DNA from 4 places in the Ruegeria sp. HKCCD4315 genome. Region 2 is predicted to be linked to each of the others. Evidence: riboswitches for the same ligand, from Rfam matches in the RefSeq annotation. Region 2 holds a riboswitch; each other region holds the start of a gene.
What was found. A riboswitch is a leader RNA that binds a small molecule or an ion and turns the genes downstream of it on or off. The one in region 2 is predicted to bind cobalamin.
Positions count from the first base shown of each region.

Region 1: another riboswitch for cobalamin. It lies ahead of GS646_RS19935 (DUF1636 domain-containing protein); the one in region 2 lies ahead of GS646_RS19055 (DUF4198 domain-containing protein).
Region 3: another riboswitch for cobalamin. It lies ahead of GS646_RS22030 (energy-coupling factor ABC transporter permease); the one in region 2 lies ahead of GS646_RS19055 (DUF4198 domain-containing protein).
Region 4: another riboswitch for cobalamin. It lies ahead of GS646_RS14995 (hypothetical protein); the one in region 2 lies ahead of GS646_RS19055 (DUF4198 domain-containing protein).

Region 1 is NZ_WVRN01000002.1:446,571-454,296, forward strand. Features, by position in the region: gene GS646_RS19930 (D-lyxose/D-mannose family sugar isomerase) at 1-637, shown strand, start outside; cobalamin riboswitch at 737-936, shown strand; gene GS646_RS19935 (DUF1636 domain-containing protein) at 1,175-1,531, shown strand; gene GS646_RS19940 (ABC transporter ATP-binding protein) at 1,528-2,304, shown strand; gene GS646_RS19945 (ABC transporter substrate-binding protein) at 2,317-3,267, shown strand; gene GS646_RS19950 (iron ABC transporter permease) at 3,269-4,279, shown strand; gene GS646_RS19955 (LysR family transcriptional regulator) at 4,294-5,172, opposite strand; gene GS646_RS19960 (proton-conducting transporter membrane subunit) at 5,288-6,838, shown strand; gene GS646_RS19965 (YbcC family protein) at 6,853-7,726, shown strand, end outside.
Region 2 is NZ_WVRN01000002.1:243,735-251,460, forward strand. Features, by position in the region: gene cbiQ (cobalt ECF transporter T component CbiQ) at 1-656, opposite strand, end outside; gene GS646_RS19045 (cobalt ABC transporter permease) at 656-1,234, opposite strand; gene cbiM (cobalt transporter CbiM) at 1,231-1,842, opposite strand; gene GS646_RS19055 (DUF4198 domain-containing protein) at 1,848-2,633, opposite strand; cobalamin riboswitch at 2,762-2,965, opposite strand; gene GS646_RS19060 (LacI family DNA-binding transcriptional regulator) at 3,182-4,339, shown strand; gene GS646_RS19065 (ABC transporter substrate-binding protein) at 4,336-5,691, shown strand; gene GS646_RS19070 (carbohydrate ABC transporter permease) at 5,749-6,981, shown strand; gene GS646_RS19075 (carbohydrate ABC transporter permease) at 6,981-7,726, shown strand, end outside.
Region 3 is NZ_WVRN01000003.1:30,172-37,897, reverse strand. Features, by position in the region: gene GS646_RS22050 (hypothetical protein) at 7-171, shown strand; gene GS646_RS22045 (cation-translocating P-type ATPase) at 224-2,557, opposite strand; gene GS646_RS22040 (hypothetical protein) at 2,746-3,018, shown strand; gene GS646_RS22035 (L,D-transpeptidase) at 3,061-3,723, opposite strand; cobalamin riboswitch at 3,939-4,152, shown strand; gene GS646_RS22030 (energy-coupling factor ABC transporter permease) at 4,228-4,911, shown strand; gene GS646_RS22025 (transglutaminase-like cysteine peptidase) at 5,017-5,640, opposite strand; gene GS646_RS22020 (MerR family transcriptional regulator) at 5,988-6,407, opposite strand; gene GS646_RS22015 (hypothetical protein) at 6,553-6,876, shown strand; gene GS646_RS23070 (GDCCVxC domain-containing (seleno)protein) at 6,881-7,099, shown strand; gene GS646_RS22010 (DUF411 domain-containing protein) at 7,311-7,726, opposite strand, start outside.
Region 4 is NZ_WVRN01000001.1:3,020,397-3,028,122, forward strand. Features, by position in the region: gene GS646_RS14970 (SRPBCC family protein) at 20-487, opposite strand; gene nudC (NAD(+) diphosphatase) at 525-1,508, opposite strand; gene GS646_RS14980 (bifunctional 2',3'-cyclic-nucleotide 2'-phosphodiesterase/3'-nucleotidase) at 1,692-3,560, shown strand; RNA gene ffs (signal recognition particle sRNA small type) at 3,600-3,698, shown strand; gene GS646_RS14990 (hypothetical protein) at 3,747-4,607, opposite strand; cobalamin riboswitch at 4,738-4,960, shown strand; gene GS646_RS14995 (hypothetical protein) at 5,051-5,458, shown strand; gene GS646_RS15000 (dual specificity protein phosphatase family protein) at 5,461-5,961, opposite strand; gene GS646_RS15005 (DNA polymerase III subunit gamma/tau) at 6,134-7,726, shown strand, end outside.

The DNA.
Region 1 (7,726 bases), 200 kb from region 2:
ATCCGAAGCGCAGGCGTTCATCCAGTCCTTTGGCGGTGTACTGCCGCCTTTTGCAGACTGGTCACCCGAACAGATGCGCAGCCCAGTGGCGCAAACGATCCGCAGCCGCGGGTTGGGGTGGGACATCACCGACTACGCTCAGGGCCGGTTTGATGAACTGGGCCTGTTTCTTTTCACGCTGCGCAACGGCGAAGTGAATGATTTGCAGTCTGGGCGCGGGATGCTTTACGCAGAAAAATTGCTGATTTCGAAAGACAAACAACTGTCTCCGATGCATCGCCACATCATCAAGGCAGAGGACATCATCAACCGTGGCGGCGGCGATCTGGTGATGGAGATTTATGCATCGGACCCAGAAGGTGGCATCGACCGGCATACGCCTGTCACAGTGCCCAGCGATGCCTGCCCTGTTACGTTGCAACCAGGTGAGCATCTACGCCTGAAACCAGGGCAAAGCGTAACCCTGATGCCCGGAGTTTGGCACGCGTTCTGGGCCGAGCACGGTGATTGCCTTATCGGCGAGGTTTCGACTGTGAATGATGATCGAACGGATAATGTGTTCGAAGATCCGATCCCTCGATTTTCAAAGATTGAGGAAGATGCCGCGCCAGATTTCCTATTGGTTTCCGACTACTGACGTAAACCGGGTTGACAATAACCGACAGACAACTGGGCTGAGCCCAAGTGATTTCGTCAAACGCCACTCATTCTCTTGCTTGACAAGTCCAGCACCACGAGACTAGCTGAGCGGGATGGTTCCGTAAGGGATGAAAATGGGAATACGGTGCGGCACAGTTTTTTTGCCAAGTCCGTGACTGCCCCCGCAACTGTAAGCGGAGAGCGACGCCATTACGCCACTGACCCCGAAAGGGTTGGGAAGGTGGGCCGAGCCTTGACCCGCAAGTCAGGAGACCTGCCATCCGATGTTCAACCAACCCGGGGCGGGGCGTCCTGGAAGGAGGCTTTGATGGCACGTTTTTCGCGTGTTTACATTGGTAGCACCTTCTGTCCGCGCTTGGTTTCAAGCGGAGCGGACAGTGTTAAAGGTGACTGACAGAAATAAGCTCTTCTTCAATACCTACTGCGCTGAGGCATCCCGCGGTGCCGTTAATTCAATGCCACGTTACGTTATAACATTGCATATCAATCCAACCCGCAGTAAGCGCTACATGCAATGACGAAAATCGCTGATCATTTCATTCTTGTGTGTGCGACCTGCACAGGTGCCATGTCCACCGATCAAGTGACTGGCGCACTGGCGCAAACATTGCCCGAAGGATTTGCAATTCGAACAGTTGATTGCATGGCAGGTTGTTCCCGACCAACCACCATTGGCCTTCAGGCACCGGGCAAGGCGCAGTATCTGTTTGGAGACATCGACACGGAATTGGATCTGGACGCAGTGGTGGAATTCGCCGGACAATACCGCCTTAGTTCCGATGGCTGGACAAGTGCAACCGAACGCCCGCCCGCGTTATTCACCAAGACCTTGTCCCGAATACCCGCCCTGCCAACCGAGAGGGTGTCATGAGTTTTCTGTCGGTCGAGGGTCTCGAATATTACGCTTTGAACGGCGATGTCCTTTTGCAGGACGTGTCCTTCGGCTTGGAGGAGGGCTCGATTCTGGCAATTGCGGGTCCGAATGGCGCGGGAAAAACAACACTGCTCAAGTTGCTTTGCGGAATAGAACGTATTGCACTGGGTGATGTGCTTATAAGAGGCAAAAGCTTGCGCACCTTGTCCGCGCATGAGCGTGCCCGAACCATCGCGGTCGTAGGCCAGCAAGAAATGCCAGACGGTCGGTTGCGTTTGCGAGACTATGTTGCGCTTGGGCAAATCCCGATTCAGGCGGATAAATCGGCAACCGAGCACAAGGTAGATCTTGATCGAGTTCTGGAAACAACCGGATTGTCTCATCTTTCCCGCAAGCCGATGAGCCAGCTATCGGGTGGCGAGCGACAGCGCGCTCACATCGCGCGCGCTTTGGCACAAAACCCATCCCTGTTGTTTCTGGACGAACCGACCAATCACCTGGATCCAGACGCCAAGGGGCACATGTTGTCCTTGGTGGCCGAGCTGGGCGTCACGGTGGTCATGATCGTCCATGATCTGGTCATGATCCCGGAATTCGCCACGCATGTGGCCTTGATGAAATCCACACGCCTGACGGGTTATGGGCCCGTCAGCGACGTGCTGACCTCAGAACGTGTTCGCGACACCTTTGGTGTGGATTATCTGTGCTTTCAGCATGAGGGCCGCATAATCCCAGCGCTGGATATTCGAAAACGAAAACTGTCATCATAACAGGAGCTTACAATGATGCAGAAACTTTGGCCTGTGGCTCTGTTCACTGGCCTGGCAAGCGGCGCGGTCGCAGAAGCCATCACAGTGGACAATTGCGGCGAACCGCTGGTTTTTGAAACCGCGCCCGAACGGATCGTTGTCCACGACATGAACATGACCGACATGGCGTTCGCATTGGGCCTGCAAGACAAGATCGTGGGCCTGACCGGCATCACGGGCTGGTACAAGACGAGCCCTGATTTTGATGCACAGCGCGGTGATATCCCAGAGCTTGCACCAAAATACCCTACTGTTGAGAACCTCATCGCAGTAGAACCCGACATGTTCTTTGCAGGGTGGTATTACGGTATGCAGCCGGGTGGCGAGGTTACTCCGGACACCCTTTCGCCCTTTGGCATCAAGACCATGGTTCTGACCGAAAGCTGCGTACATCTGAGCAAAGATCGCCCAGAGGCCAGTATGGACCTGCTGTTTGGCGACGTTCTGCGTTTGGGTCAGGTCATGGGCGTCGAAGCCAAGGCGCAAGAGCTTGTCTCGGGCTGGAAAGACCAACTGGCCGCTATCGAAGCCAAAACAGCTGATCTGCCCAAACCACGTGTCTTCCTGTTGGACGGGCCGGCAGATGCGCCGTTTACCGCTGGTAAGTTTGCGATACCGGACGCGATGATCGCCGCAGCAGGCGGAGAGAATGTGACCCATGACATGGACACCAGCTGGGGTCGTACGTCGTGGGAAACCGTGGCTGCTGCAAACCCGGAATTCCTGGTTCTGCTGGACTATCAGACAGGAAACGGTGCAGAAGATACCTTCCAGTTCCTGAAAGATCATCCCGTCATGTCTCAAACCGATGCAGTCAAGAACGAGCGCTGGATCGGCCTGCGCTACGAAGAGCTGACACCCGGCCCGGCAAACATTGAGGCCATCGAAAAGATGGTCAAGGCAATGCACCCGGAGACCAACTGATATGGCCCATTTGGGCCGTTCGATCTTGCTGGGGGCGATCGTTCTGATCGCCCTTTTGCTGCTGTCCATCGTTTATGGAACAACAAATATTCCTGTGCGGGACGTGGTCGCCGCGATTGGTCTAGGAACAGGCCTGATCGATGGCGACATGTCCCCGCTTCACCGGATCGTTTTCGACTTGCGCCTTCCCCGCGCCTTGTTTGCCGCGGTCATCGGGGCAGGATTGGGGGTTGTTGGTGTGGTTTTGCAAACAACCACGCGCAACGATCTTGCCGATCCATTCTTGTTTGGCCTGTCCTCGGGCGCGGCTGCCGGGGCGGTGTTGGTGATCACCGTCACGGGTGATGTACTGGGCATTTGGACCCTGCCCTTGGCGGCATTTTGCGGAGGCTTGATTGCTTCGGGCATTGTTCTGGCACTGGTTCAGGGCCTGCGCACAAGTGCGCCGGAAAAACTGATTCTAGCCGGTTTGGCCGTGTCCTTTCTGTTCTCGGCCATCACAAACTATTTGATTTTTTCCGGCGACAATCGCGCGGCGCATTCGGTCATCTTCTGGATGCTTGGCGGGTTGGGCCTTGCACGGTGGGAGACATTCCCACTGGTTCTGACCGGACTGGCTCTGATCCTGAGTTATGCTCTTTACCGCAGTCGCTGGCTGGATGCCCTTTTAACCGGAGATTTCACGGCGTCCTCTCTTGGCATACCCGTTCAGGGCTTGCGATTTAGTATGTTCTTTGTCGCGGCATTGGCGACGGCGAGCTTTGTTTCCGTGGCCGGCGTTATTGGTTTTGTCGGGTTAATGGTCCCTCATATTGCACGGGGCATTGCCGGCACGCTGCACAGAAACCTGTTGATTACCTCAGCTATCGTCGGGGCGATCCTGCTGACGATGTCGGATATTCTGTCCCGCCTGCTTTTGGCCCCTCAAGAACTGCCCGTAGGTATCGTAACAACGTCGATCGGGTCTCTTTTTGTGTTCCTATATCTGTTCAAATCCGCGCGCGGTGATTGACGCCAGATATTGGCCTACGTGTCTGGTCCGTGTGACAAAAGCTCCTGCACCAAGGGATTAGGGAACCTGCGCTTGAACGTAATTGCGTGGAAGTTTTCCTTGATCTTCGGATGCTCATTTGCCTCGACCAAACGGCCCGAGTTCAGCTCATCCTGAACAACGATCGGAGCCACCAGAGCCAAGCCGATATCCTCGCGCGCCAAAAGCCGCATCATGGCCATATCGTCCACCTCGGCAGCTACCTGAGGCCGTACCGACATGCGGCTGGCCATAGCGTCAAACGCAGTACGAACACTGTTGTTGGTTGTGGGCAGGATGAAAGGTTGTTCTTCCAACAGATCCCGTATCGGGCGCGTCGGATCAAGGCGATCCGGGGTTCCAACGATACTCACTGGTTGTTCGGCCAGATGATGAGTGACAAAGCTGGTCAGGCTGTCACTCGCGGGTTCGTGGTTCATGAGGACCAAGTCGAAATTCAACGTTTCCAGCCCTTCCAGCAACTCACTTGGACTGCCAGACCTCAAGATGACCTCGACATCAACACGCGCCAAAATGGGTCGCAAAAAGCGAATCTGAAAGTTCCGCGACAGGGTAGACTGCGCCCCCACCCTCAGCGCCTGCCGCGTGTTTCCTTCATCCTGTAAGGTTGCCACAAGTTCCTGGCCTGTCGCAAAAATCGCATCTGCGTGGTCCAGCGCGATATGTCCGGCTTCGGTCAGGTGCAGCTTGCGGCCTCTGCGCTCAAACAGGGGATGGCCAAGGCGATCTTCCAATTCCTTTATCTGCACGGACAAGGCGGACTGTGACAGATTCAAACGTTGTGCAGTCCTGGTCAGATTGCCGTCATGGGCAACCGCCCAGAAATAGCGGAGATGATGATAGTTAAGCGGCATATCGTTCTATCTAACCGAACATAATTAATCAAACAATGTATTTTTCATATGATGGCACGCGAAATATGTCTCCTTGAACAATTCGAGTCAGTATCGAACGTCAAGGGACACACGCATGAGCTATTTGCTTCTACCCCTCCTGAGTCCGCTGATCTTTTTAGGGTCGGCTTTTTATTGCAGCCGTCATCCGGGGATGCGCCCGGGCAACTTACCTAAAATCGCAGAATGGGCTGCGTTGGCAGCTTTTGCTGTGTCTGCGCTATCTGCAGTGTTGCTGATTGCGAATGGATCCGGAACATCGGCACTGATCGGGTTCTGGGGCGTCGGACTGTCAGTACGGTTGGACGCGGTAAGCGCCACGATGCTGGTTCTGGTCAGCTTTATTGGCTGGATCGTCCTGCGTTATTCAGCGACTTACATGGATGGGGAACAGAAACAGGGCGCCTTCACCGGATGGATGTCCGTTGCGCTTGCTTCCGTTCTTTTGCTGGTCATGTCCGGCAACCTCACTCAACTTCTTGCAGCCTGGATCGCAACAAGCCTGGCGCTGCATCAACTGCTGCTGTTCTACCCGGAACGCACTACGGCACAGCGTGCAGCGCGCAAAAAGGCGGTTGTGGCGCGGCTTAGCGAGGCCGCACTTGCGCTGGCCGTAGTCCTGTTGATCATCGGCTACGGAACAACCGATATCGCCACGATCCTGTCATCCGCACAGCCAACCGTGGTGACAATTGTTGCGGCCCTGTTGATCGCAGTGGCCGCCGTGCTGGCGTCGGCTCAGTTCCCTGTTCATGGCTGGCTGACCGAGGTTATGGAAGCACCGACACCGGTGTCAGCACTGCTGCACGCAGGCGTGATTAATGCCGGTGGGTTCCTGTTGATCCGCTTTGCTGATGTGATGCTGGTTGCACCGGGCATCATGGCATTGCTGGTCATGCTGGGCGGGTTCACTGCACTGTTTGGCGGGCTGGTGATGCTGACACAACCAGCGGTAAAGACGTCTCTGGCATGGTCCACAATCGCTCAGATGGCGTTCATGATCATGCAATGCGGGCTGGCACTGTTCCCGTTGGCGCTGCTGCACATCGTGGCGCACTCACTTTATAAAGCGCATGCCTTCCTAAGCGCCGGCGAAGCCGTGCGCAACGTTGCGGCGATCCGTCGGCCGGGGCTAGTGGCTGTGCCAAGCGCACGCAACGTATTGCTGGCTTTCGCAACCGGCATTTTGATCTACGGCGCGGTGGCTTCGGTATTCGGGATCGATGGGAAATCGGTTCAGGCCATCGCACTGGGCGTTATCCTGATCTTCGGCGTCGCTTATCTGCTGGCGCAGGGATTTGCCGATGCAGCCCCCGGAGCCCTGACCCGCCGCACCGTCATCTATGCCGGAGCAACATCTGTCAGCTACTTCGTTCTGCAAATTGCAGCGCAGCATCTGACCGCCGGAACTTTGCCACCCACACCCGCTGCGGGACCATTGGAATGGGCACTGATCTTACTGGCGCTCATCAGCTTTGGTGCAGTGGCACTGGCTCAGTCAACCTTCCCGCTTTGGGCCTCGCATCCTGCGGCGGCTGGCATCCGGGTGCATCTGTCCAACGGGCTTTATGCCAACGCAATCTTTGATCGGCTGCTGGACGGATGGTCCACGCGGCGGTCTGTATGAAAAGGGGATCAGACATGTATATGAAACACGAAAGCTATCCTGCTCCGCTTTTGGAACTGGTCGCGATTGCAAATGACGCTGTGCGTCAGATCCCTCCTCTGTTTCCGCTGGCGGCCAACGTCGCCGTAAACCCCTTCCTGGGACAGACTGAAGACACCCTAGCCGTGACAGCTGCGCGCCTTGGTCGTGTCGCCGGTGTACGCATCACACCTGACCGGCAAGCCATGGCCGAAAAGCTGAAGACCGGCGAGATGGTTGACGGTGATCTGGTCGAGGCAATTTCTCATGTCGAAAGCCGCTTTGATCCGCCAAGGCTGGAAGATGTAACGGCTGCTTTGACCACGGACGCGGCACCTCTTGCCCCGTTGCCAACAGTTGCGGATCTCGCCGCCGACGTGTCGGGCATCGACTGGCCGGGTCTGATCGAAGAACGTATCGGAGCTTGGGCCGCAAGTCATTTCGACGAAGGCCAGGCCCTGTGGCAGCCCAGCCGCGCTGGCGGTGCATTCAGCGCATGGCGGGAGTTCGCCTCGCGCGACCTTACGCCGGAAATCAATGGGTTGAAGGGCTTTGGCGCATTTGTGGCGGCCACCAACCGTTCTCAATGGCGGGCCATCGGACGGGCCGCGGAAACGCTGGGCGTGACGCCAGAGGCGGCCGGAACAACCTTTCATCGCTGGCTGATCACGTTGGGCGGTTGGGCACAATATGCGCGCTACTTGTTGTGGCAGGCCGAGCTTCAGGGACAGACCGACACAACAACGGCTGAACTACTTGCCATTCGGATGGTGTTTGAAGAGGCGCTGTTCCACCAGTACCGCGATCAGATTACGTCACGTTGGTCGGAGACCATCGCAGTGCACGAAACGCCGATCACACCGTCCCGTG
Region 2 (7,726 bases):
ATGGCGCTAAGTATGCGTTCTGACCGTTCGATGGCACGCACCAGCATCATGCCAACCAGATAGCCAAAGCTGCGATAAGTGTGCCAGTTGGTGCCGGGGCGGAAACCACGAACTTTCATGGCCCCGCGAAGGCGCAGATATTCTTCGCGCAAGACTTCGATATATCTGATGGTGAACATCAGCAAATGCACAAGAGCATCTGGGCAGCGCAGTTTGTGCAAAGCATGACCCAGAGTGACGGGTTCCAACGTACCGACCAGAACCATCAGGGTCAGGACCACGGCGTTGGCTGTCAGAGCAATCTCAATGGCTTTCCACAGTCCCTGCCAACTGGCCGGATACCCAAACAGGGTGAACATCGCGTCACCGGGCATGGAAAAGGGCAAAAGTATCAACATGAAGATGATAAAGCTGTCCATCATGGCCATGCGTTTAAGTGTGCGGCGCACGGGTAGGCGAGACATCAAAAGCAGGCCGATAGAGATTGCCAGAGCCACAATCAACGCGGGGATGCTGGATAGCGAAACCGTTACAACAGCGAAAAAGCACGCCATCACGATCCGCATCCGAGGGTCCAACTCTCCGATCACCCCGAAGGGTGCGCTGGCATCAGCCTCGGCCAGCGTCTTTGCCTGGGGTTCCAGAGCGTGAGCCATCAGGCGGCCATTTTCCGGCGTGCAGCGACATAAAAGCCGATGCCGAACAGACCGATAATGTAGCCGATCCCACCCAGAACGGTCTGCAAGTCGTTGTGTTCGCGATAGGCTGCAATCTCACGGCGCAGAGGGCGGGTTTCGTCTCGTACCGCTTGGGCAATGGCCGCGCGCTCCTCGTCGGTTAATGACGCAACAGTCGTCGCGGCATCGTTTGCGTTTTCAACCTGCGTAGCAGGTTTTACAAGCTCGGCATCCACGCCCAAAATCTCAGCCACTTCCTCGGCGGGCATGGTGACCTCGGCTAGATGACCAGCGCCCAGATCTGCTTTGAACGTGTGCGCGACAGGTTCGGTGGGGGTGTAGAGGAAGAATCCATCGGTATTTGTGACTGTTCGCCCCAGTTCAGCGCCATCGGGGCCGTAAACAACAACTTCCTGGTTTTCAGCCATGTCGCCGTTGGAAAAGCCCAATTCCCCTTCAATCGCGTCGCCTGCGGGAAAGACCCCTGTGATAACTTTATGGGCCAGCGCAGGAAGTGGGGTAAGCCATACCGCAACTGCAAAAATCAGATGTCTCATTCGGGGGCGCCTATAAGAAAGAGTTCAGGCTTGACCTTGCGGGCCAATAGAATAGCAAAACCGGTAAGTACCGCTTCGATTGCCATAACGGGAATATGTGCAAAAAAGACCAGTTTCGCGGCTGGTAGGAATTCGTCACCAGACAGAGCCAGAGAGACAGCGACAAGGGCCGTAGTGGCTGCAATCGAAAATGCTCCGCTGATGCCGCCCCAAACAGCGCCCTGCAGCGGAGAGCCGCGTGCGATCAGACGGCCAAAGATCATCCATGTCAGCACCGCCGGAAGTGCGATGTTGACCGTGTTAATCCCAAGCACAGTCAAACCGCCAAAACCAAAAAACACGGCTTGAAGCAGCAAGCCAACAAACAGCGCAGGAAAAGCGGCCCAGCCAAGCAAAAGCCCAGCTAGACCGTTCAGTATCAAATGCACAGAGGACGGGCCGATCGGCACATGGATCAGCGAGGCTACAAAAAAGCTGGCCGACAGCACGCCCGCCGTGGGAATGCGGTCCAGGTCCAGCGATTTCAGCCCTATGGCAATGCCGCCAGCCGCTGCGATTGCGCCGCCGATCACAACTGGGTTCGAAAGGGCTCCGTCCACGATGTGCATAGGGGTTACTCCAGATCCCAGGCGCGGATCCAGATCACAGCATCCTGGCTCAGTTCTTTGCCTTCATGTTCGGTTTTTGGGCCCGCACCCAAAGCGGCAAAACCCCAGTAACCCGCTTTCGGTACGCCAAAGGTGAAATAGCCGTTCTCATCTGAAATCGCGACCAATGCGCCGCCCGGTAGTGGGGATGCCGTGGCATCTTTCGCACCGTTTCCCGCCAGATCGGGCTCAGCTGCCATGTATTCGATTTCGATTTCAGCACCGGCAACCGGCTCGCCTTCGCTCAGTACACGGCCGGTGAAGGTGGAACCTGCAATGACGTTATAGGGCTTGTTCAACGGCAGAATTTCGGTCGCCAGCCCTTGCGGTTGATTCCAGTCGGTGGGCAGTTCATTGCGGTTCAGGTAAGCCTTAGTGATCTGCTGGATATAGATATCCTCGGATTCTTCGTAGTAAGGCGCAGGTACCGTCACCAGCACATAGTCGCCGGACCGCTTAACCGGGACCGAACCAAGAAATGCCTTGGCGCTGTTTTCGGGGCCTTCGAATGTGGTTTCTTCCAATGTACCCAGCAGATCGGTCTTTTCACCATTGTGGATCACATAGAATTCTTCTGGCTTTTCCAGGGTCATCACGTGCCCGGCTTCAAACGGATGCCAGAAGACCAACTTGACAGGAACGTCGCCCGGACGCTCGATCATGGTATCCTCGGTGTATTCCAGCAAGAAATGAGCCTGAGCCAGCGCGGGCAGCGCCGCAGTAGCGGCCGCGGCCAACAAAAAGTGTTTCACAAATACGTCCTTCTCACGTCGCGCCTTCCCCGGCACGCATTGGTTTTTGACATGGGTGAATGCGAAACTATTTGCCCCATCGGGCAAACAGATCCGGCGCACACCCCGTCGCCGATGATGAGCACCCTTTCCGAGGGCGCATGTTCGGCAGGTCTCCTGACTTGCGGGTCTAAACGCTTAACTGGCCTTCCCGGGTGTGACCCAGTGGCGTAATCAGTCTCGCTCGCCGCTTACAGTTGCGGGGGCAGTTGCAGAATTGGCCAAGAATGTGCCGCACTGCATTCCCTATTGCCTCCGGGTGACTCCCCGGAACCGAACATGGCGCGTTGATGACAGAAAAACTTGAGCACGGTCAACTCCCGATTGCGGCATTGGAAGGGTCATCTGCGAATTCCGGAGGTGTTCCGCTTTAAACTCATCGGCTGCGGTGATGTCTAAGTGTTGGTGTTGTGACCTGTTCGTTGATTGCGGGGATTGTCCGTAGCGGGTTGCTGGAATTAATTTTTTGATTGCCGAAACCGGTTTCGGAACAGTTAAATGAAAGAATGATGGCGAATCCCGAATTGCAACAGCGACAAATCCGGTCCCAGCGCGCCGCGTCCGGTGGGCGGGTGAAGCTTGACGAATTGGCACATCACCTTGGCCTTTCGAAAAGCACCGTGTCGCGTGCATTGAACGGGTATTCCGACATCTCAGAATCAACGCGAAAGCGTGTTGAGGTGACGGCGCGCAAGATGGGGTATCGCCCGCTCAGCCATGCTCAGGCTATTCGAACGGGGCGCGTGCGTGCCATTGCCATGGTCATCAACAGTGAAGAACCGGACCGGCACAATCCGTTTTTTCAGGACTTTCTGGCAGGGGCTTGTGAAGCTGCAAGTGCGTCTGACTGGACGATGACAATCTCGACCGCGAAGTCGAAGCAGGACATGTTAAATGTTTTGGGCCGTTTGGTCGAAGAACGAAAGGCCGATGGATTTATCCTGCCGCGTACCGAAGTAGATGACGCGCGAGTTGGGTACCTCAGCGACCTGCAGGTGCCTTTCATCCTTTATGGTCGGACAGGATATGGCCGAACCGGCTATCAGGACGATACGTCGTGGTTTGATATTTCCGGCGAAATAGCCATGAGCGACGCGGTCGAACGTCTGGTCCGTTTTGGTCACAGCCGTATCGGGTTTGTCGGCAGTGATCCCAAGTTCAACTACAGCCACCTGCGTCGGGATGGCTATGTCGACGGGCTTAGGGCTGCAGGATTGCCAGTCGATCCCGAATTGATCCGAGAAGGCGCGCGCACCCGCGAGGAAGGGGCCGCTGAAGCGCGCGCTTTATTGCGTCTTCCTGTCCCGCCGACCGCGATTGTATTTGCGACGGATCAGGCTGCACTGGGAAGCTACTCTGTCTGCGCAGAATTTGGCCTTGAGATCGGGCGCGATGTCTCGGTTCTTGGATATGACGGGGTCCCGGAATGCCAATACGCCAGCCCCGGGCTGACGACGTTCAGCGTCGACTCCAAACGGGCAGGCGAACGCCTTGCAACGATGCTTATACGTCAGACCCGAGGGGAAGAGCCCGCAACTTTGCGCGAGCTCAGCCAGGCGGTGCTGATTGAACGCGACTCTGACGGGCCGCCACTGCTGACCTCGAACGAGTTGGCGAAAAAAATCAAACGATCCATGGAAGACAATCGGGGAGGAAACCGACCATGAAACTTACACCAAAAGCAGCCAGGCTGATGCTCGGCTCTTCGTTGGCACTGGCGCTGACGGCCATGTCGGTACAGGCGGACACGATCCGTTTCTGGACGACCGAAGAGCAGCCCGAGCGTCTGGCGAAACAGCAGGAAATGGCTGACCAGTTTAAGGCTGAGACCGGAACAACCGTCGAGGTGATACCTGTCACAGAAACAGATTTGGGCACCCGCGCAACCGCAGCCTTTGCCGCAGGTGACTTGCCAGATGTTGTCTACCACCCGTTGCAGTACGCCCTGCCGTGGGCCGAAGCTGGCATTCTGGACACCGAAGCTGCGACCGAAGTGATCGAAGAACTGGGCGCTGATACTTTCGCTCCGGGTGCCTTGGGCATGGCGGCGTTCAATGGTGAGACCGCCTCGGTTCCGGTGGATGGCTGGACGCAAATGGTTGTCTATCGCAAGGACCTGTTCGAAGAGGCCGGCTTGGAGGCGCCTGACAGTTTTGCTGATATTCAGGCCGCACTTGAGGCGCTGCATAACCCGCCAGAAATGTATGGTTTTGTTTCGGCCACCAAAGTTGACGAGAACTTCATGAGCCAGGTGCTGGAGCATGTTTTCCTGGCAAACGGTGTCAGCCCTGTTGGCCCCGATGGGTTCCAGCCGCTTGATGAGGCCAAGACCACCGAAGTTCTGGATTTCTACAAGGCTATTTCCAAAGCTTCGCCTCCCGGTGAGCTGTTCTGGAAGCAATCGCGCGAGCTGTATTTTGATGGTAAAGCCGCCATGATCATATGGTCGCCATTTATTCTGGACGAATTGGCTGGTCTGCGCGACAGTGCCCCGCCGACCATCAACGACGACCCGACCTCGCGCGATCTGGCCAGCAAGACTGGTATCGTTACCAAACTGTCCGGCCCGTCGAACCCCGATGGCGCGGCCTGGGGTGATGTGCGGTATTTCGGTATCACCAACGATGCAGACACCGACGCGGCGATGGAATTCGTAAAGTTTGCCATGGATGACGGTTATACCCAGACGCTGGCTATTGCGCCTGAGGGTAAGTTCCCCGTGCGCCGTGGTAATGCAGACAATCCGACCGCGTTCTCTGAAGCCTGGGCGGAACTGCCCGTCGGTGTCGATCGCAAGGCCCCTCTGGGCGAGCTGTATGAACAGGCCATGATCGACGAGATTGTTGGTGGTCTGGACGTGGCGCAGCGCTGGGGCGTAGCCGAAGGTCAATTGGCGCTGGCGTCGAAAATGATCAACTCTCAGGCCATCAATCGTGTTGTACGCCAGTACATTGATGACGAGATCGACGCAGCCGCAGCGGTTGCAGCCATGAACGAAGAGCTGGCGAAGGTTCAGTAATCTAGTGGCAACTGCAGCGGCGTGCGCGCCGCTGCACCCAACCCTTCGAGGTACCCCATGACTTCGGCCACCCCACCGACCGGAACCGGGGCGTTAGCCAAACGCGAGGCGCGTCTGGCCTGGACGCTGCTGGCTCCGACCGTGATCAGTGTATCGCTTGTGGTGATCTTGCCTTTGCTGGCAATCTTCTGGATCAGCTTCAAGCCGTTTACCCTGTCCGATCTGCGCCCACCCGCACCGGTTGTGCGTGAAAGCCTGCGCGGATCGGGCGACGATCTGCGGATTGAATACCGTCTGCGCAACTCCAGTCAGGAGATCGCAATCGACGGCGTCACCCTTAGCGACGTTCTGCCCGACGGTGTCGTTGCGGGGGACGTTGCCGCCCCCTGCGTTTTGGACGGGCAGGACCTGTTTTGTGACTTCGGCACTCTTGAAGGGGGCCAGCGTGAGCGTATCCGCATTCCCGTTGACGTGGACGGCGACCCCGATGCCTTTGAAGACGTGGTCGAAGCGTCAGAACCGCGTGTGACCGGAAGCGGGCCGAACGTTCTGACCAACTTTGAATTCAGCCTCGACAACTATGCTCGCGTCTTTGACGGAGCTGAGTTCTGGGGCGTGCTTTGGGTCACGCTGTTTTACACGGTGTTCGGAACCATTGGCGCCTTGGTCATGGGCCTGTTTGCAGCGCTTTTGCTGAATAAAAGCTTCAAAGGGCAGGGGTTCATCCGGGGCCTTTACCTGTTTCCCTATGTCGCTCCTGTCATTGCGGTGGCCTTTACCTGGGTCACGCTGTTTGATCCGTTTTCGGGTTCTGCCAATGCGCTTTTGATCCAGATGGGTCTGACCAGTGCACCGATCAATTTCTTCGGCGAACGCCCTTTGGCGCTGATCATGGTCACGGTGTTCGAAATCTGGCGCTATTTCCCGCTGTCCTTCCTGTTCATCCTGGCGCGGATGCAATCCATTGATAGCAGCATGTATGAAGCTGCTGATATGGATGGAGCGTCGCCCTTCCAGAAGTTCTGGTTGCTGAGCATCCCGCAATTGTTGGGCATCCTGTCGGTACTGTTCCTTCTGCGCTTTATCTGGACGTTCAACAAGTTCGACGACATTTTCCTGCTGACCGGTGGTAATGCGGGTACCCGCACACTGACTGTGAATGTCTATGAGCAGGCGTTTGCGATCTCAAACATCGGGGCAGGAGCGGCGGTGGCCGTGGTTATCCTGCTGTGCCTGATCGCCTTCAGCTTTGTCTTCTTCCGCTTCATCAGCCGTGAGGAGGGTCTGTGATGCGCAAAGGTTTCATCACTAGCCCGGTTCTGGGCGCACTCTGGTTGGTCATCATTGCCAGCACCGTCGCCGTCACCATGTCCTTCGCCACGGGCGCAGCGTTTCGCCCGCAGGTGGGGTTGAGCCTGATCTGGGGCGCGGTGGCAGGTCTTACTTATGTTGCGTTTCCGGCGCGCCATGCTCCGGCGCGTTTGGCGATCTCTGTGCTATTGGGTTTGTCTTGTCTAAGCGGTTTGGGCCCCGTCCTGATTGGTCTGGATACGACGCTGCAGGCAAGCCTAATCACTGTCATCGCGGTTGCGGTTGTGATGCACCTGTCATTGGCCGAGATCCTTAAGGAACTGCCCTTCACCGAACTGACACGCCATGAATTCGAAGAGGCGGTGATCCGCTTTTGCACCGGATTCGGGTATATCTTTTTCACGGCCATTGTCGTCATCCCATTCTATGTGATGGTGATGACCAGCCTGAAATCTCAGCAGGCTCTATTGCAGAACCCGTTGGATTTCTCAGTAGACCTGAGCCAGGGCACTGCATTGTTACGCAGCTATACCGAGCTGTTCCGCGACTTCAATTTCGGCACTTATCTCTGGACGTCCTTCTATGTCTCGGTCCTGACTGTGTTCATCACGTTGCTGTTCAGTGTCCCCGGTGCCTATGCGGTGGCGCGGTTCCGGTTCAAAGGGCAAAAGGCGTTTTCGCGGTCGATCCTGCTGATCTACATGGTTCCGATGATCGTTCTGGC
Region 3 (7,726 bases), on a different contig from region 2:
TGTAAAATGATGGCAATCGCGGGGGCCTTGGTTGGCGCCGTTTGGGGTGGGGTCTTGGCAAAGCGCCGGAATGGCAACAGCCTTGATATTCTTCAATACGCTAAAGGATATGCCATCGCTTTTGGCCTGGTGGCGTTTTTTCTTTCAATCGCAGTTGTGCGCCTGATGTAACGCGCCAGTAAGCAAGGCGAAAGCCGGACACCTTGAAGTCCGGCTTCCACTCTTATGTGGTCGCAGCGCCTATTCCTTGCGAGCCAAGGGTATTTGCCTTAGTCTGGGCGCTATGATCTTCCGGAGCTTTCAGAAGCCGTAAGGCATTGGCCACGACCAGCAAGGACACTCCGACATCCGCGGCGATTGCACCCCACATGGATGCCAGCCCAAAACCCGTCAGAGTGACAAACAATGCTTTGGTCGCAAGTGAGAAGCCGATGTTCTGACGGATGATCGACATGGTTCGACGTGAATGGTCGATCAGCCAGGGTACTTTACCGATGTCGTCGGTCATCAGAGCAATATCTGCGGTCTCGATAGCAGCGTCGGACCCAACTGCACCCATCGCAACCGCATAATGTGCCCGAGCCATCGCAGGTGCGTCGTTGACGCCATCGCCGATCATCGCAACCATCTCGTGCTGTTCTGCCAGTTCCTCAATCGCAGCGACTTTGTCTTCCGGCAGAAGCTGGGCCCGGACTTCGTCGATACCGACTTCGGCTGCTACCGCTCTCGCGGTTTGTTCGTTGTCACCCGTCAGCATGATGATCGACTTCACGCCCTGCGCGTGAAGCCGGGCAACGATGCTTCGGGCTTCGGGTCGAATGCGGTCCCGCAGCTCAAGCAAACCGGCGACTCCGTTCTCATCCCCGACAACCACAAGTGTGCTTCCCGCGCTCTCGATTTGGTTGCGCAATTCGGCAGGGATGGACGCGCCAAAGCCCTTTTCTTCAGCGAAGCGGTCGGAGCCAAGCCAGATATCTCCGCGCTCGATGCGGCCTTCAAGACCCCGACCGGGAACGGTTCGGATGTCTTCAGCCGCAGATATCGAAATGTCGGTCTGTTCTGCCCGGGTCAAAATGGCGCGGGCCAGCGGGTGTGAAGACCGAACCTCGAGGCTGGCAGCGCTCGCCAACAGCTCCTGCTCGGATGGGTCGCCCAGCGGATACACATTGGCGACTTCAGGCTCTCCCATGGTGATCGTGCCGGTCTTGTCCATGGCCAGTGCGGTGGTACGCCCGGGAGCCTCGATATATGCGCCGCCCTTAATCAGAACCCCAGCCCGGGCCGAAGCGGTCAAAGCCGCAACGATTGAAACCGGTGTGGAAATGACGAGCGCACAGGGGCAGGCGATAACCAGAAGAACAAGTGCATTGTAAAACCAGAAACCCGACGATGCGCCAAATGCAAGCGGCGGGATCAGGGCGATAGCCACTGCGACGACCATAACGATGGGCGTAAAGATCCGCGCAAATTTTGTAACCCACTGCTCAACCGGCGCACGGCGAGCATGAGCATCACCGACCATCCGGATGATCTTGGCAAGCACGGTATCGGACGCTGTTTTCGTCGCACGTATTTTGAGGGTGCCTTCACCATTGATTGTGCCGGCATAGACCTCATCATCCAGCTCTTTGGGAATCAACGCGCTTTCACCTGTGATTGGAGCCTGGTCAACGGCACCGGCCCCTTCGATGACTTCCCCGTCAAGTGGAATGCGATCCCCACCCCGAACGATGAAGCTGTCACCGACAAAGACATCCGCCGCCGGGACCGTTGCCTCTGAGCCGTCAGCACGAACCAGCCGAACCGTCGGGGGGGCCAGATCAAGCAGCGCGGATACCGCGTTCCGAGCCCGTCCGACACTCCAGCTTTCCAGATAAAGCGAGAGCGAAAAGAAGAATGCCACCGTTGCCGCTTCGAAGAACTCGCCCAAAGCGATAGCGCCACAGACGGCAACCACCATCAGCAGGTTCATATCCGGTGAAAGGCGTCGCGCCGAAGACCAGGCCTTGGGCGCCACCAGCCAGACGCCAAACAAGATCGCGACCGCGAACAAAGCTGCCTCGGGCAAAGGCATCGGAACCTCACCATGTCCCGAAAACAGCCCGAGCGCACCGCCCATGCCTGTTTCGAAAATGTGCCAGCCAAAACCCGCTGCCCAAAACCCTCCGCTGAGGATGGTGAACCGCCGCTGACGTGCAATATGCGCCGCCTGGTCCTGAGCGGCATTTCCGTCATCCCATGGTTTGGCGGTCATACCAGTACTGGCAACCAGCAGCATGACATCTTCGTCAGACATCTTGGCAGCACTTTCAAGAAGCGTCATTCGACCGTTGATGACATCAAAAGCGAGATGCTCTTCACCACCAACTTTCGGGCCGATAACCCGGTTCAGGATCGCAACCTCTTCGGCGCAATCAAGGCCAGAGACCTGAAAGCTTCTGCCACCTTCGGGAATCGGACCGACGGGCGCGATGTCACCACACCCGCTACTGCCGCACGCGTTGTGACCTTGTCTATTTTCGTGGTCATGGTCGTGGTTGTGGGTATCGGATGACATAGTTAGACCTCAAGAATCTCTGCGGTCCTTTGCAAATAGTTCCTACAGCAACTAGAGCTTCAATACCTTTTTCAATTTTTTTTCAATCCGGTTCGTTGCCCGCGATATTGATGCTTCATTCCTTCTTGCGGGCTGGCCGCGTGAATGCAATCTAGTCGCAGAAGACGTAAAAAATTTGGAACAGGTCAATGCAGAAACGGATCGCAATTACCATCACGTTAGTCTCGATTACTGCCGGTTGCTCAGCCCAGTTCACAGGGGGCAAAAGCAAAGCATTCGAACCAGGTAACCTGCCAGATTCGGTCGTTGCACTGGCAGGGCCGGGGCAGGATCTGGCTACGGCACGCCTTTTACCAGATGACAATTGCTTCTGGTATGAGCACAGCGGACCTGTCGAGACGACATTGGTACCATTGCGCGCGACGAATGGCGCTCCGATCTGCGCCGCGCGCGACGCCTGATAAAAAAAGAGGGCAGCGACGTCCACCTACGCTGCCCAAAATTTATGAGCGGGCTGTGACGCTATCTTCGGCCGAGTATAAGTATGCGGTCGAGCCGATTTTTACATGTGGGTAGAGATCATTGATATGGGCCATGATCATTCTAACACATCCAGAACTTGCGCGACCACCGATGCTTCTGGGCTGAGGTGTACCGTGGATTCTGAGATAAGTATCTCGATCCCCAACGTATAGATAAAGGGCTCGAGAGCCGAGAGCATTACTTGGCCCGGGTTCCATGCCATCCCGAAATTCCGCGTATTCGGGGTTGCGCTCGATCATTGAAGCCGTTGGTGTCCAATGTGGCCACTCGACCTTGCGCCGGATAGCATAGGTACCGGGCTCGTAAAGGTTCCCACGCGCGATCGCTACGCCATAGCGCATTGCTGTCCCGCCTTCCTCGATATGGTAAAGATAGCGCGCGACGGCATCGACATGGATGTCACCAGGAACCAAACCATCATTTGCTACGACACGTCGTGGTAAAAAACGGTCATGAACGCCCCATGGATTTGAGGTCGCTGGATCGTAATCAAATGGCGTGACCTGGCTGTCCCAATAGGTCTTTTGCGACGAGGTTGGCCATGTTTTGGCGATCAATGGACTGGCCGCAGACGCGGAGAACAGCGCAGTGGTTGATTGAATGAAATGGCGCCTTGTCAGCATAGATCTCGTCCTGGTTCACAAGTTTAATGTATTTGCATCGCATTTTCGCGATCAAATTCGAGTCTTAAAGCCTCTAGCAGCTAGAGCTTCAAGAGGCTTCAGGTAACACTTGGTTTACCTAGTCGACCATGTCGCCGGTTGCGTGAACCCTACTTCGGTCGAGTCTACTTCGGACTAGGTCGCAAAGACAATTGACAGAAACGAAGCCGCCATTGTAGCGGTGAATTGTTTTCGGTTCCTGATGGCGGAAGCCAAAAGGATTAAATGGGAATACGGTTCGGTGTTTTTAACGGCGCCAATTCCGTAACTGCCCCCGCAACTGTGAGCGGAGAGCGATGCCAAGACACCACTGGTTCGTAATGGAACCGGGAAGGTTGGCGGAGCGAGCACCCGCGAGTCAGGAGACCTGCCGTAAAACGCCGGGCTATGCCCAGACTGTATCTGTCGGCCTTACGGCCGATTCAACCTGACAAGCCGCCGGGTGAGGCGGTAGGGAGAAATAAAATGCACATCGAACCGGGCATCGTGAATGGTGCCAAAATCGCGCTTTCCTATGTTACCGCCGCAGGCGCGGCTACTTACGCAGCGAAAGAAACGTTTTCCACATTGCGTGCGAATGGACCTGCATCTTTTGTCATGCGCTCGGTGCTCGCCACCGTTGGTGTCTTCCTTTTCTTTGAAGTCCTGCCACACTTCCCGGTTGGTGTCTCTGAAGTCCACTTCATTCTGGGGTCGACGCTGTTCCTGCTTCTCGGTGCTGCACCCGCGGCTTTTGGATTGGCAGCCGGTCTGCTGATTCAGGGGGTGTTTTTTGCCCCGTTCGATCTTCCGCAGTACTTCATCAACCTAACCACTCTGCTGGTGCCGCTATTTGCGCTACAAGCATTGGCCAGCCGCATCATTGCACCCGGTACAGCATATGTTGACCTCAAATATGGCCAAGCTCTTGCCCTGAGTGCGATGTATCAGGGGGGAGTAGTCGCATGGGTTGCGTTCTGGGCTTTCTACGGCCAGGGATTTGGTGCTGAAACTATGGCGTCGGTTCTGTCCTTTGGCGGTGCCTATATGCTGGTAATAGTCATCGAGCCGATTGCTGATCTAGCAGTGCTTGCGGCAGCCAAGGCGATGCGCGGTTTGAACAGCACAGGTCTGGTGACTCCGCGCTTGTACAACGCTGCGGAAGCTTGACCAAAGTTTGAAGCGGTGCCCTAAACTGGGGTTGCCGCGAAACAACTGGTAGTCGCAGGACCAAAGCTTATCGTGGCGCGTCTCGAGGGCGCGCCACATTTGCTTTTAGCCGCTAAAAACCTGCACCCAACGGTCAGGGTGTAGTGGGTCCTGTATTCTTAGGAATAGATACCTGGTTTCCTTCCACGTTTTGATCCTGTTGGTAACATTGTCCAGAACCAAGTCGCCTTCACTCGAGCGATAGACAAGAACAGCATGGCCATTGCGATTGGTGTCCAAGACAGTCGCAATTAGTAGCTTCGTAGGATCCAAACCATTCTGCACAAGTTCAAACTTCTTTTGCAAAGCGAAGTCTTCGCAATCTCCTGACCCTTGCGTCGGCAGTGTCCAGTACTCCTTTGTCCCATATTGGCTTTGATCCGAAACGGCACGAATCCTTCGATTGACGCGCGTGTTGATCGTTTTAACGATCTGATTTTCTTGCGCCACGGAGAGACCAGAACTACGAGCGCTCGCGCACGCCCACGAATAATCTTTGCATAGTGTTTTGGCACCCGATGGCGCTTCAATCTTTCTATCAAGACCGATCGAGGGAAGCTCAGATGCTTGCGACGCAGCGGCAGACACAAAAAAGCTGCATATAAAACAGACCATTGGGAGATAACCCAGCAGGTTTTTCGATAACACTCCCTGAACTAAAGTGGGATTTGTCATATCTGCCTTCTCCATGCTCGTTCCTCTAAAGTATCCAAACTTCCCCGGCCAATGTGTTTTATTCCAAGCCTTCATGTGCTTAGGGGAATTGCAACAGCTTCTTAGCCTCTAGGGGTAAAGCGGCAAAAATTTGCAGATTCTTTGGTATTTCTTCCTTAGTTGACAGCATCAGAGCATCCACGCCATCACCAGCCCGGCATAGCTAACAGAGCGAATTAGAGGGTAAGCTGATCGCAATTCTCTCATTCAACAAAAATACAACAGAGATCGGCCGTCATCGCTGAGGGTTACGGAATACCGGGACAATGAAGCCGCTCCTCCGCAAGCTGAGATAGCCAGTTTCGGTTTTCCAGGCGCTGCAATTAGTGGCCGCTAATGACATCTTTGACGAAAGGCTCGTTGAGCAACGCCGTTAGCAGGGGGCATGAGGCCGCACCCTCGGTGCAGGTCTGCACAAGTTCTGCCAGTGCTTGCTCCAACCGTTGGAGGGCGGCGATTTTTGACCTGACGTTGTCGAGATGTCTTGTTGCAACGTCTTCGACGTCACGACAAGCTTGCTCGGGCGCTTTGGACAATTCGCGAAGTGCGCATGCATCCTGAATGGTAAAGCCAAGATCGCGGCAGCGTTTGATGAATCTGAGCTCGGAGATTTCCCGTTCCGTGTATGCGCGGCGTCCCGAGGCGGTTCGACCGGCTTTCTCGACTATGCCTTCCCGTTCGTAATAGCGGATCGTCTCGACCGACAGACCGATCAATCTCGCCGCTTCGCCAATCGCAATCATGTGATGACCTTTCCCTTGAACCTGTAGCTACTACAGGATGCATGTTGTCGGTCATGATGTCGAATTTCACAAACCGCGCGAAGCAAGAATCGAGGAAGTCGAACCGGCTTCCGTTCGAGTTCGTCAAAGCCGGAGAAAGCTGACCATGAGCAAGTTTGTTGGCGCGAGTTTTATTGGATCGTTTACCGCACTTGGCGTTGCGACCTGCTGCATCTTGCCGATGGCCTTGATTTTACTTGGCTTGGGAGGGAGCTGGCTGGCCGTATTCGGCAAGATCGCCGCCGCGAGTTATTACGTGCTCGGCGGTTCGACGGCCCTGCTGTTTCTCTCTGGCATCGTCGCGTATCGCCGTGGTTCGCTCGACCGCCTCAAATGGTGGCTGACAGGCAGTTTTGCGTTGACGGCCATCGCTTGGGTTATCGTGCTCAACGAAATCCGAATAAATGATTTCCTGATAACCTTGATGTGACGCCATGAGTGAAAAGCGCCCGAACCTTGTCAGCACGATCATCTGCCCGGAATGTGGACATTCAAGGCCTGAAACGATGCCAACAGACGCGTGCCAGTGGTTCTACGAATGCACATCTTGCGGAAAAGTCCTGAAGCCACTTCCCGGCGATTGCTGCGTCTACTGTTCCTACGGATCGGCTCCATGCCCGCCAATTCAGGCGGGCTACAAATGCTGCGGTTGATACGGCGGCCGGGATGTCGGTTTTGTCCGCAAAGCCGGTCATCAGGCTTTGCGGACGCGGGTATTTTTTCACCGTAAGCTGGAACTTGCCCGGTAGGACAAGGCAGGCGTGAAGTCACGGATCAACTGGTTTGCCGTGAAGAATGTCACGTAAACCGGGCAGAAGAAGCGAGCGCCGCGTTTTTCAGGATCTTGCCAGCGCCATCGGAACTTCATGCGGCCGGGTATCTGGCGAACACCTCTGTGGTTCCATCCTTGCGGATCAGGAAGACGTCAAAAGCTTCGCGTTCGCTTTCCGGCCCCATGCCTGGCGAGCCGAAAGGCATTCCCGGAACCGACAGTCCGACGGCATCCGGGTGTTCGCCCAGCAGGCGCCGAATGTCAGCGGGCGGGACGTGTCCTTCGATCATGTAGCCCTCCACGCGGCCCGTGTGGCATGACATCATGCCCTCCGGAATCCCATTGGCAGTTTTGTAAGCGTTCAAGGCCTCCCAAGCACTGTTTTCCACGCCTACTTCAAAACCTTCCGCCCGCATGATTTTGATCCACGATCCGCAGCACCCGCAATTCGGATCCTTCAGGACATGGATTGAGGGACCGATTTTCGCTAAGGCGGGAAGCGCCGCGC
Region 4 (7,726 bases), on a different contig from region 2:
AACAGCGCACCGGCGTTTTCTAGGCACCGTGCAGATGCCGCTGCTCCAACTCGCGCGCAAACTCACTCAGCCGGGATTGCAATTGTTTGCGGAATCGGGACTGACCCAGTTTCACCGATTGCAACAACAGACGTGCAGGCAGGGTTTTGGCCGCCAGTGACATCTCAAGGCTCAGGCGCGTTCTGCGCGGCGACAGGGCCAGAAAATCAACACTGGTCAGACCGGTCATGCCCTTGCTGGAGGCTTCAAATCGCATTTGCGAAGGTCGGTCAAAATCCGTCATCACCACCGACATTTGGCGCAGCTTGCCCCGCAGCTTGAACTCTGTCTGCCACTCAGTCCCGGTAACAAAGACCGCTTCGGACCCCAAGCGCCGTACGTCGATTCCCCGGCGCATGGCCATACGTTCGAACCGTCCGAAATCCGACACCATGTCGAACACTGCGTTAATGGGGGCTTCGATATCCTCACGGGCTGAAAACTGCATGATACCCTTTGATGTTTATGGCCGCGCCAATATTTCGTCAGTCCAGCGTATCCGCAAGCCAGTTCTCAAGCAGAAAATGTGCAATTGCACCCTTGCGGGCGGGCAAAAGGCTTGGATGATCACCGGCAAATGCCTGCATCATCTCGGATTTGCTGACCCACATCGCCTCTTCAATCTCAACGGGATCAATCACGATGTCATGCGCCAGTGCCTCGCCCGCGCAGCCAAACATCAGCGAAGCCGGGAATGGCCAGGGTTGACTGGACAGATAGGATACGTCTCCGACCGGAACGCCCGCCTCTTCCATCACCTCGCGGCGCACCGCAGCTTCCAGCGTTTCTCCGGGTTCGACAAATCCCGCCAATAGCGAAAACATACCCTCGGGCCAGCCCGGAGACCGGCCCATCAGCACGCTGTCACCATATGTGATCAGCATGATCACAACCGGGTCGGTGCGCGGGAAATGTTGCCCGCCGCATGACGGGCAACTGCGTTGCCACCCGCCCTGAGACATCTCGCTGGCAGCCCCACAGCGTGCGCAAAACCGATGCGTTTCGTGCCAGCCGATAACGGCTTTGGCCGTTGCCGCCAATTCGGCATCGCGCGGCGAAAGTCGCGTCATGATCCGACGCAATTCAGCAAACACGTATCCCTCTGGCAAATCCGGGTGCTGCTGCTCGGATTTGTCCACGAACTCTCCCAGACCGGTCAGGTCCAGACCTTCTGCGGTCCAGGCCGAGATATCCACCGCGAACAATGGCGTGTCTTCAGCGGAAAGGCCCAAAAAAACAGGAGCCTCAATGACCCCGCCTGGTCCCGCGCTGACCAGCGAGTGCGTCATTGGAAGCAGAGCAAGCTGATCCAGCCCTTGGCCCGTAACCAGAACTTTACCGCGCCAGATCATCATGCACGCCGCCGCCGGGTGGCTTTGCGCCGCCGTCAACGTTTCGGCATTTCCGCGCATATGGGCCGCCCGATCCAGACCCGAGCCGCCAAAGGTCACCTGCTCTGCGTTTTTCATTGGAATTCCTTTTGGTCCCTGGCACAGGGCTGCCATGTCTCAGACCGTGTTGCAATGGCAATTCAAACACGCGCAACACGCATGTCTGCCGCTGAAAAGCCGCATGGCGGCCCCGGAAAAATCATTTAGGTTACGCTTTGTAAGAATTAATCAATAACCCTATTCAAAAGCAGACCATTCAAAGTGAAGCAAAACCCTTCGACGCAGGTGCCCTCCGAAAAAAACCGTGGGCATGTGCGTATTCTGGCAACAACCGACCTGCATATGAACCTGACAGGTTTTGACTATTACACGGATACTCCTGACCCGACGCTAGGATTGACGCGCACCGCCAGCCTGATCCGCAAAGCCCGCCAAGAAGCAGGGGATGCTTTGGTTCTGTTGGTGGACAATGGGGATGCAATTCAGGGCACGCCGTTGGGCGAGTGGGCGGCCCAGAGCGACGTGCCGCATCCGGTCATGCAAGCCTTTGCGGCGCTGGAGTACGACGCCATAGGTCTCGGCAACCATGATTTTGGTTTTGGGCTGCCGGTATTGGACAATATCATCTCGCAAGCCCCTTGCCCTGTCCTGTGCAGCAACCTGCATCGATCGGGTAGCCTGCAAGCATGGCAGAGATTCGCGATACTGGACCGCACCGTGCTTTTGGGTGGCAAAGATATGCCCCTTCGCATCGGCTTGATATCCGTTCTTCCGCCTCAAACCACCCGCTGGGAAGAACATCACTTGAACGGAGAAGTCACTGCCGAGGAAATTATTTCGACGGCATGCGAACTGCCAAAACGGCTGCGCGCTGAAGGATGTGACCTTATCGTTGCTCTAGCGCATTCCGGCCTGGGCCAAAAAGAGCCGGTGGAAGGGATGGAGAATGCCATAATTCCCTTGGCCGCCATCGACGGAATCGACGCCATTGTCGCCGGGCATACGCATCTGACCCTTCCGAGTCGCACCGATACCAACGCCCAATATCTCGATCACGCAAACGGGCTGGTGCATCAGACCCCGGTTGTCATGGCCGGGTCGGCTGGATCTTATCTTGGTGTCATTGATCTTGTAGTTTCTCCGCGACCGAATGCCGGGTTCAGCATTGAAGAATGTCGCGTGGACCTGCGCCCGGTTTGCGCGAGCGGAATCGCGGTCGAGGAAGACCAGGATATGGTGCGTCTGTTCGCCGACGCCCATCGTCAGACACGCAGCGCGGTTGCCAAACCCGTCGCGCGCGTATCAGAATCCATGCACAGCTATTTCAGTTTTTGCGCACCGGATCGCGGCTTGGCTCTGGTTGCTGCTGCGCAGGCTGCCGCTTTGCGCCCTTTCCTGCACGGTTCCGCTTTGGAAGAGTTACCTCTTTTGTCAGCCGTGGCGCCTGGGAAAAGCGGTGGGCGCGCTGGCCCACGGCATTTTACAGATGTCCCGGCGGGGGAAATATGCCTGCGTCACGTTGCAGACCTGTATCCGTTTCCCAATGAACTGCGCGCATTACAGATCAACGGTGCCGACGTGCTGGATTGGCTGGAAATGTCGGCAAGCGTGCTCAACCAGCTGTCACCTGATATAGAAGCGGACTTAGTAAACCCCGAACGTGCCGGTTACAATTTTGACGTCATCTTCGGCCTGTCCTATCAAATCGATCCATCGCAACCTGCGCGCTTCGACAATGACGGTCGGTTGGTCGACCCTGACAACAGGCGAATTCGCAATCTGACATTCGGTGGCCAACCTGTTCAACCTGCGCAAAGATTCGTCCTGGCCAGCAACAATTACCGCGCCAGCGGAGGCGGACATTTTCCTGCCGCCTCTGCGGCCCAACGCATCAACCTACCGCCGCTCGACATCAAAGAACTGACGCGGGATTACCTATCTCGTCGCCTTCCGCCCGATCCAATATCGCGGCACCCCTATCCGTTTACACTGACAGCTCAAACGGGCGTAAATGCCTTGCTTCGAACAGGTCCCGGTGCCCTTGAACACATGGATGAGCTGCGCATGTTCAACGCCCAAATGCTAAGTCCTGATGAAGCCGGATTCGAGCGGATCCGTCTGACGTTCTGACGGGTTGTCTTTTGCCCTCGCCTTCCCTATATCCAGAGTCGAGAGGTTGGCGCGGGCGAGCGCCTCGCCAACCTGGTCAGGTCCGGAAGGAAGCAGCCACAACGAGCCCCGCTTGGGTCGATGTCCAACCTCTCACTTTCCCCTCACATGCCTAATGGGTGATACGCGGTCTCACCCAAAACGTGTTCAGATGTCGACAAAGCGTGGCCAAAGGGCCGCGTTACGACGAGCAAAAGCCCCAATATGCCCAACTTCAGATAACCCAAATTCAGCAGGTTTCAGCAGATGTCGTTTGGCCTTGGGGCCATAGAGATCGGCAAGCCGCCATACCGCCTCGGGTGGGACCATCTGGTCATCTTCAAAAGTAAACAGATCCACCGGTTTTTCAGTTTCTGTCCAACGCGCATCAGGCAACCCGGCTCCGATCTCGGGCATGTAACTCGAAGGAGCGGTGCACCATTTACGCCATTGCCAGTAGACCGATGCCGGCAAATCCGCACCAAAACCGATTGCCTTTCCGGGTAAATACCCAAGCGCTTTGACCAGCAATGGGGCGTGCCCATACCAGAACACCCCGGCCAATCCACGGTAGGGCCATGGGTGATCGTTCAGGGTCACAAGCCCAGAACACACACAAATCATCCGGTCGATTTTGTCGATATCGGGCTGTACGGGTCCCAGCATGGCACCTACAGAATGACCAATCGTCCATTGTTGTGCACCGGGAAAACGCCTGCGCATTTCCGCCCGCGCCGCCGGCATATCGATCAAGGCCCAATCGGCCATTGTCGCACGTGCATCCTTCATGCGGCCGGTCAAAGAGTGCCCGAAGTCCCGGTAATCATAGGTTAGGCACGCCATGCCGCGCTCAGCGGCCAGCCAACGTGCGAAGTGGCGATAATAGTCGCGTGGCACGCCTGTGGCACTGTTCAGCACAACCACTGTGCCGGGTTCCGACAACGGTCGGTACAAGCGCGCTGAAAGGGTTGATGACCCGGACGGAAAGAGGAACTCTTCGGTCAAAACCGTCTGTTCTGTATCCAACATGATCCCTGACCCTGCGCCGAAGACAAAGTTTCTTACTTCAATAATTGAAACTCTACGCGGGAAGTTTTTACCCATCCAGCATGACCAAACGTCGGGGACAAAGATCCGCTTGACTCGGAACCGGATCAGACGCTAGCGATTGTGTGATGGTTCCTGTCCCCCACAAGGGGTCGGGATGAAAAGGGAACACGGTGCGGTTCCGTCTGGTCATCCGGACGCTAACCAATGCCGCGACTGCCCCCGCAACTGTAAGCGGTGAGCAAAGCCGAAACGCCACTGGCCCCGAGGGCTGGGAAGGTCGGCAAAGCCATGACCCGCAAGTCAGGAGACCTGCCATCGAAACTGAAACCGAAACTCGGGCGGGGTGTCCGGGCAGGTCCTGACTGCACTTCGCTGTCCCACCTGACCCGATCCTTCTGTCCACCACGCGCGGAGGGCGCAGGATGATCTGGAAGACAAAGACGCATGAATACAGCGCAACGGTATGTCAGCGGACGGGCAAAACCTGCCCCGCCCTGGCGCGGCTGGCGCGCTCGATCTCCGAGGCCATGACACAAGCTTCGGCTGCCACAGGCGACGACTTCGAGTTTGACGGTAGTAGTGAGCTTTCACATTGCACAAAAGGGTGTCAGGCAATTTTCCAGGCACAATCAGACAGTGTTCGCGTGTTTTGTGACACGCAGCCCAACGCAGCAATTGAGGACCTGAACCTCTATGCTGATCTGATTTTTGGAAACACGTTCCGCACTCTGCCATCTGGCATCATTGCAAACCCACCCTGCGCGATGATCGAGGTTGCAACGCTACGGCCCCGGAAAACCGTACACGCACCCGAACAGCTTTCGGCCTGAGGTCACACCACCTGCGCCGGGGAAACCCGGGCCGCCCAAGCCAGCTGCGCGTCTGTTTCCACAGCACAGGGGCGCAGCGAGCGCAGACGCTCCAGCGCCTTGTCAGCCCGTTCGCCGCACTCGACCATCAGACGCAGGACAACCATCCCCGACCTGCCACAGCCGCCCCGACAATGCACCAGCACTCGGCCTCCTCCAGCCAGGGCATGCCGGGCGGCGGCGCTAACTTCTGGCCACGCCTCTTCAACCGCCGCCGTTGGTGCGCCAAAGTCTTCGATCGGCAGATGCACCCACCGGCTGGCGCGGCTTTGAATATCGCTGCCAAAATCCTGCGCCCCGTGCTGAAGCATCTCGACATCCGTTGTCATTGAAATGACAATCCCCGGCTTCCACGCGGCAATCGTATCCAGATCCGTCTCATAGTCCCCGCCATGTCCGGGTATAGACGTCAGGGCCAGCGTTCCTCCTGCGACTTGCAGGGCATAGATAACCAGCTGCGACATGAACGTGTGTCCTCCACCAGGAACTCTTTACAAAAATGAGTCTTAAATTTTGTTGGAACAGCTTAGTGCGAATCCGGTCGGAATCTAAATCAAAAATCATCGCGCCTCGCAGTGGACGCGGAAGGCAGCGGCCACTACGCTGAGCCGAAGCACCGAATCCGACCGAGAAAACATGACCGACACGCCCAGCCCCGCCTATCAGGTTCTCGCCCGCAAATATCGCCCGGAAACCTTTGCCGATCTGGTGGGTCAGGACGCCATGGTGCGCACCCTGAAAAACGCATTCGAAGCGGACCGGATTGCGCAGGCTTTCATCATGACCGGCATTCGCGGCACCGGCAAAACCACCACCGCGCGGATCATCGCCAAGGGTATGAACTGCATCGGCCCCGACGGCAATGGCGGCCCGACGACCGAGCCTTGCGGGCAATGCGAACATTGCGTGGCGATCATGGAAGGCCGCCATGTCGATGTGATGGAGATGGACGCCGCCAGCCGAACCGGTGTGAATGACATTCGCGAAATAATCGACAGTGTCCGCTATCGCGCCGCCAGCGCGCGTTACAAGATCTACATCATCGACGAGGTCCACATGCTCTCGACCAGCGCTTTCAACGCGCTGCTCAAGACGCTCGAGGAACCGCCTGAACATGTGAAGTTTATCTTCGCAACAACCGAAATCCGCAAAGTGCCGGTCACGGTTCTGTCCCGCTGTCAGCGCTTTGATCTGCGCCGGATCGAGCCCGAAGATATGATCGGGCTTCTGCAAAAGATCGCAACCGCCGAAGATGCCCAAATCGCCGATGACGCGCTGGCGCTGATCACACGTGCCGCGGAAGGATCGGCACGGGATGCAACCTCGCTGCTGGATCAGGCGATTTCGCACGGGGCGGGTGAAACCACTGCCGAGCAGGTCCGCGCAATGCTGGGCCTTGCGGACCGTGGCCGCGTTCTGGACCTGATGGACATGATCCTGCGGGGCAACGCGGCGGGTGCGCTGACGGAACTCAGCGGGCAATACGCTGAGGGCGCAGACCCGCTGGCCGTCTTACGCGATCTGGCCGAAATCACCCATTGGGTGTCCGTCGTCAAAATTACGCCCGACGCCGCCGAAGACCCAACCGTTTCGCCTGACGAACGGAGCCGTGGCCAGCACATGGCAGAGGCCCTGCCGATGCGCGTTTTGACCCGGATGTGGCAGATGTTGCTGAAAGCGCTCGAAGAAGTTTCAGCCGCGCCAAACGCGATGATGGCCGCTGAGATGGCCGTTATTCGCCTGACCCACGTTGCTGATCTGCCCAGCCCTGAAGAACTGGTCAAGCGGCTGCAGGACACTCCAGCGCCTCCGGCAGGTGGACCTGGCGGCGGCACCTCGATGTCTCGGCAGGGTGCAACACCCGCGCAGGCCAGCGCCACCCCCGCATCCACATACGCCTCGGCCCCACGCGGCTCAAGCGGCGCTCCCGTTGCCGCGTTGGCTCTGGATGTTCAGACCGCCCTGGCCCGTTACCCGACCTTTGAGCACGTGGTCGAACTGATCCGCGCCAACCGCGACGTGAAGCTTCTGGTCGAAGTGGAAAACGGAGTGCGGCTTGTATCTTACCAACCCGGTCGGATCGAATTCACCCCAGCCACGCAGGCACCGACAGACCTTGCGCCCAGGCTGGGTTCGGCCCTGCAACGCTGGACCGGAAACCGGTGGGCTGTCTCGATCGTCTCGAACGGGGATGCGCCGACAATTGCTGAAATTCGGGACAAGGCCGAA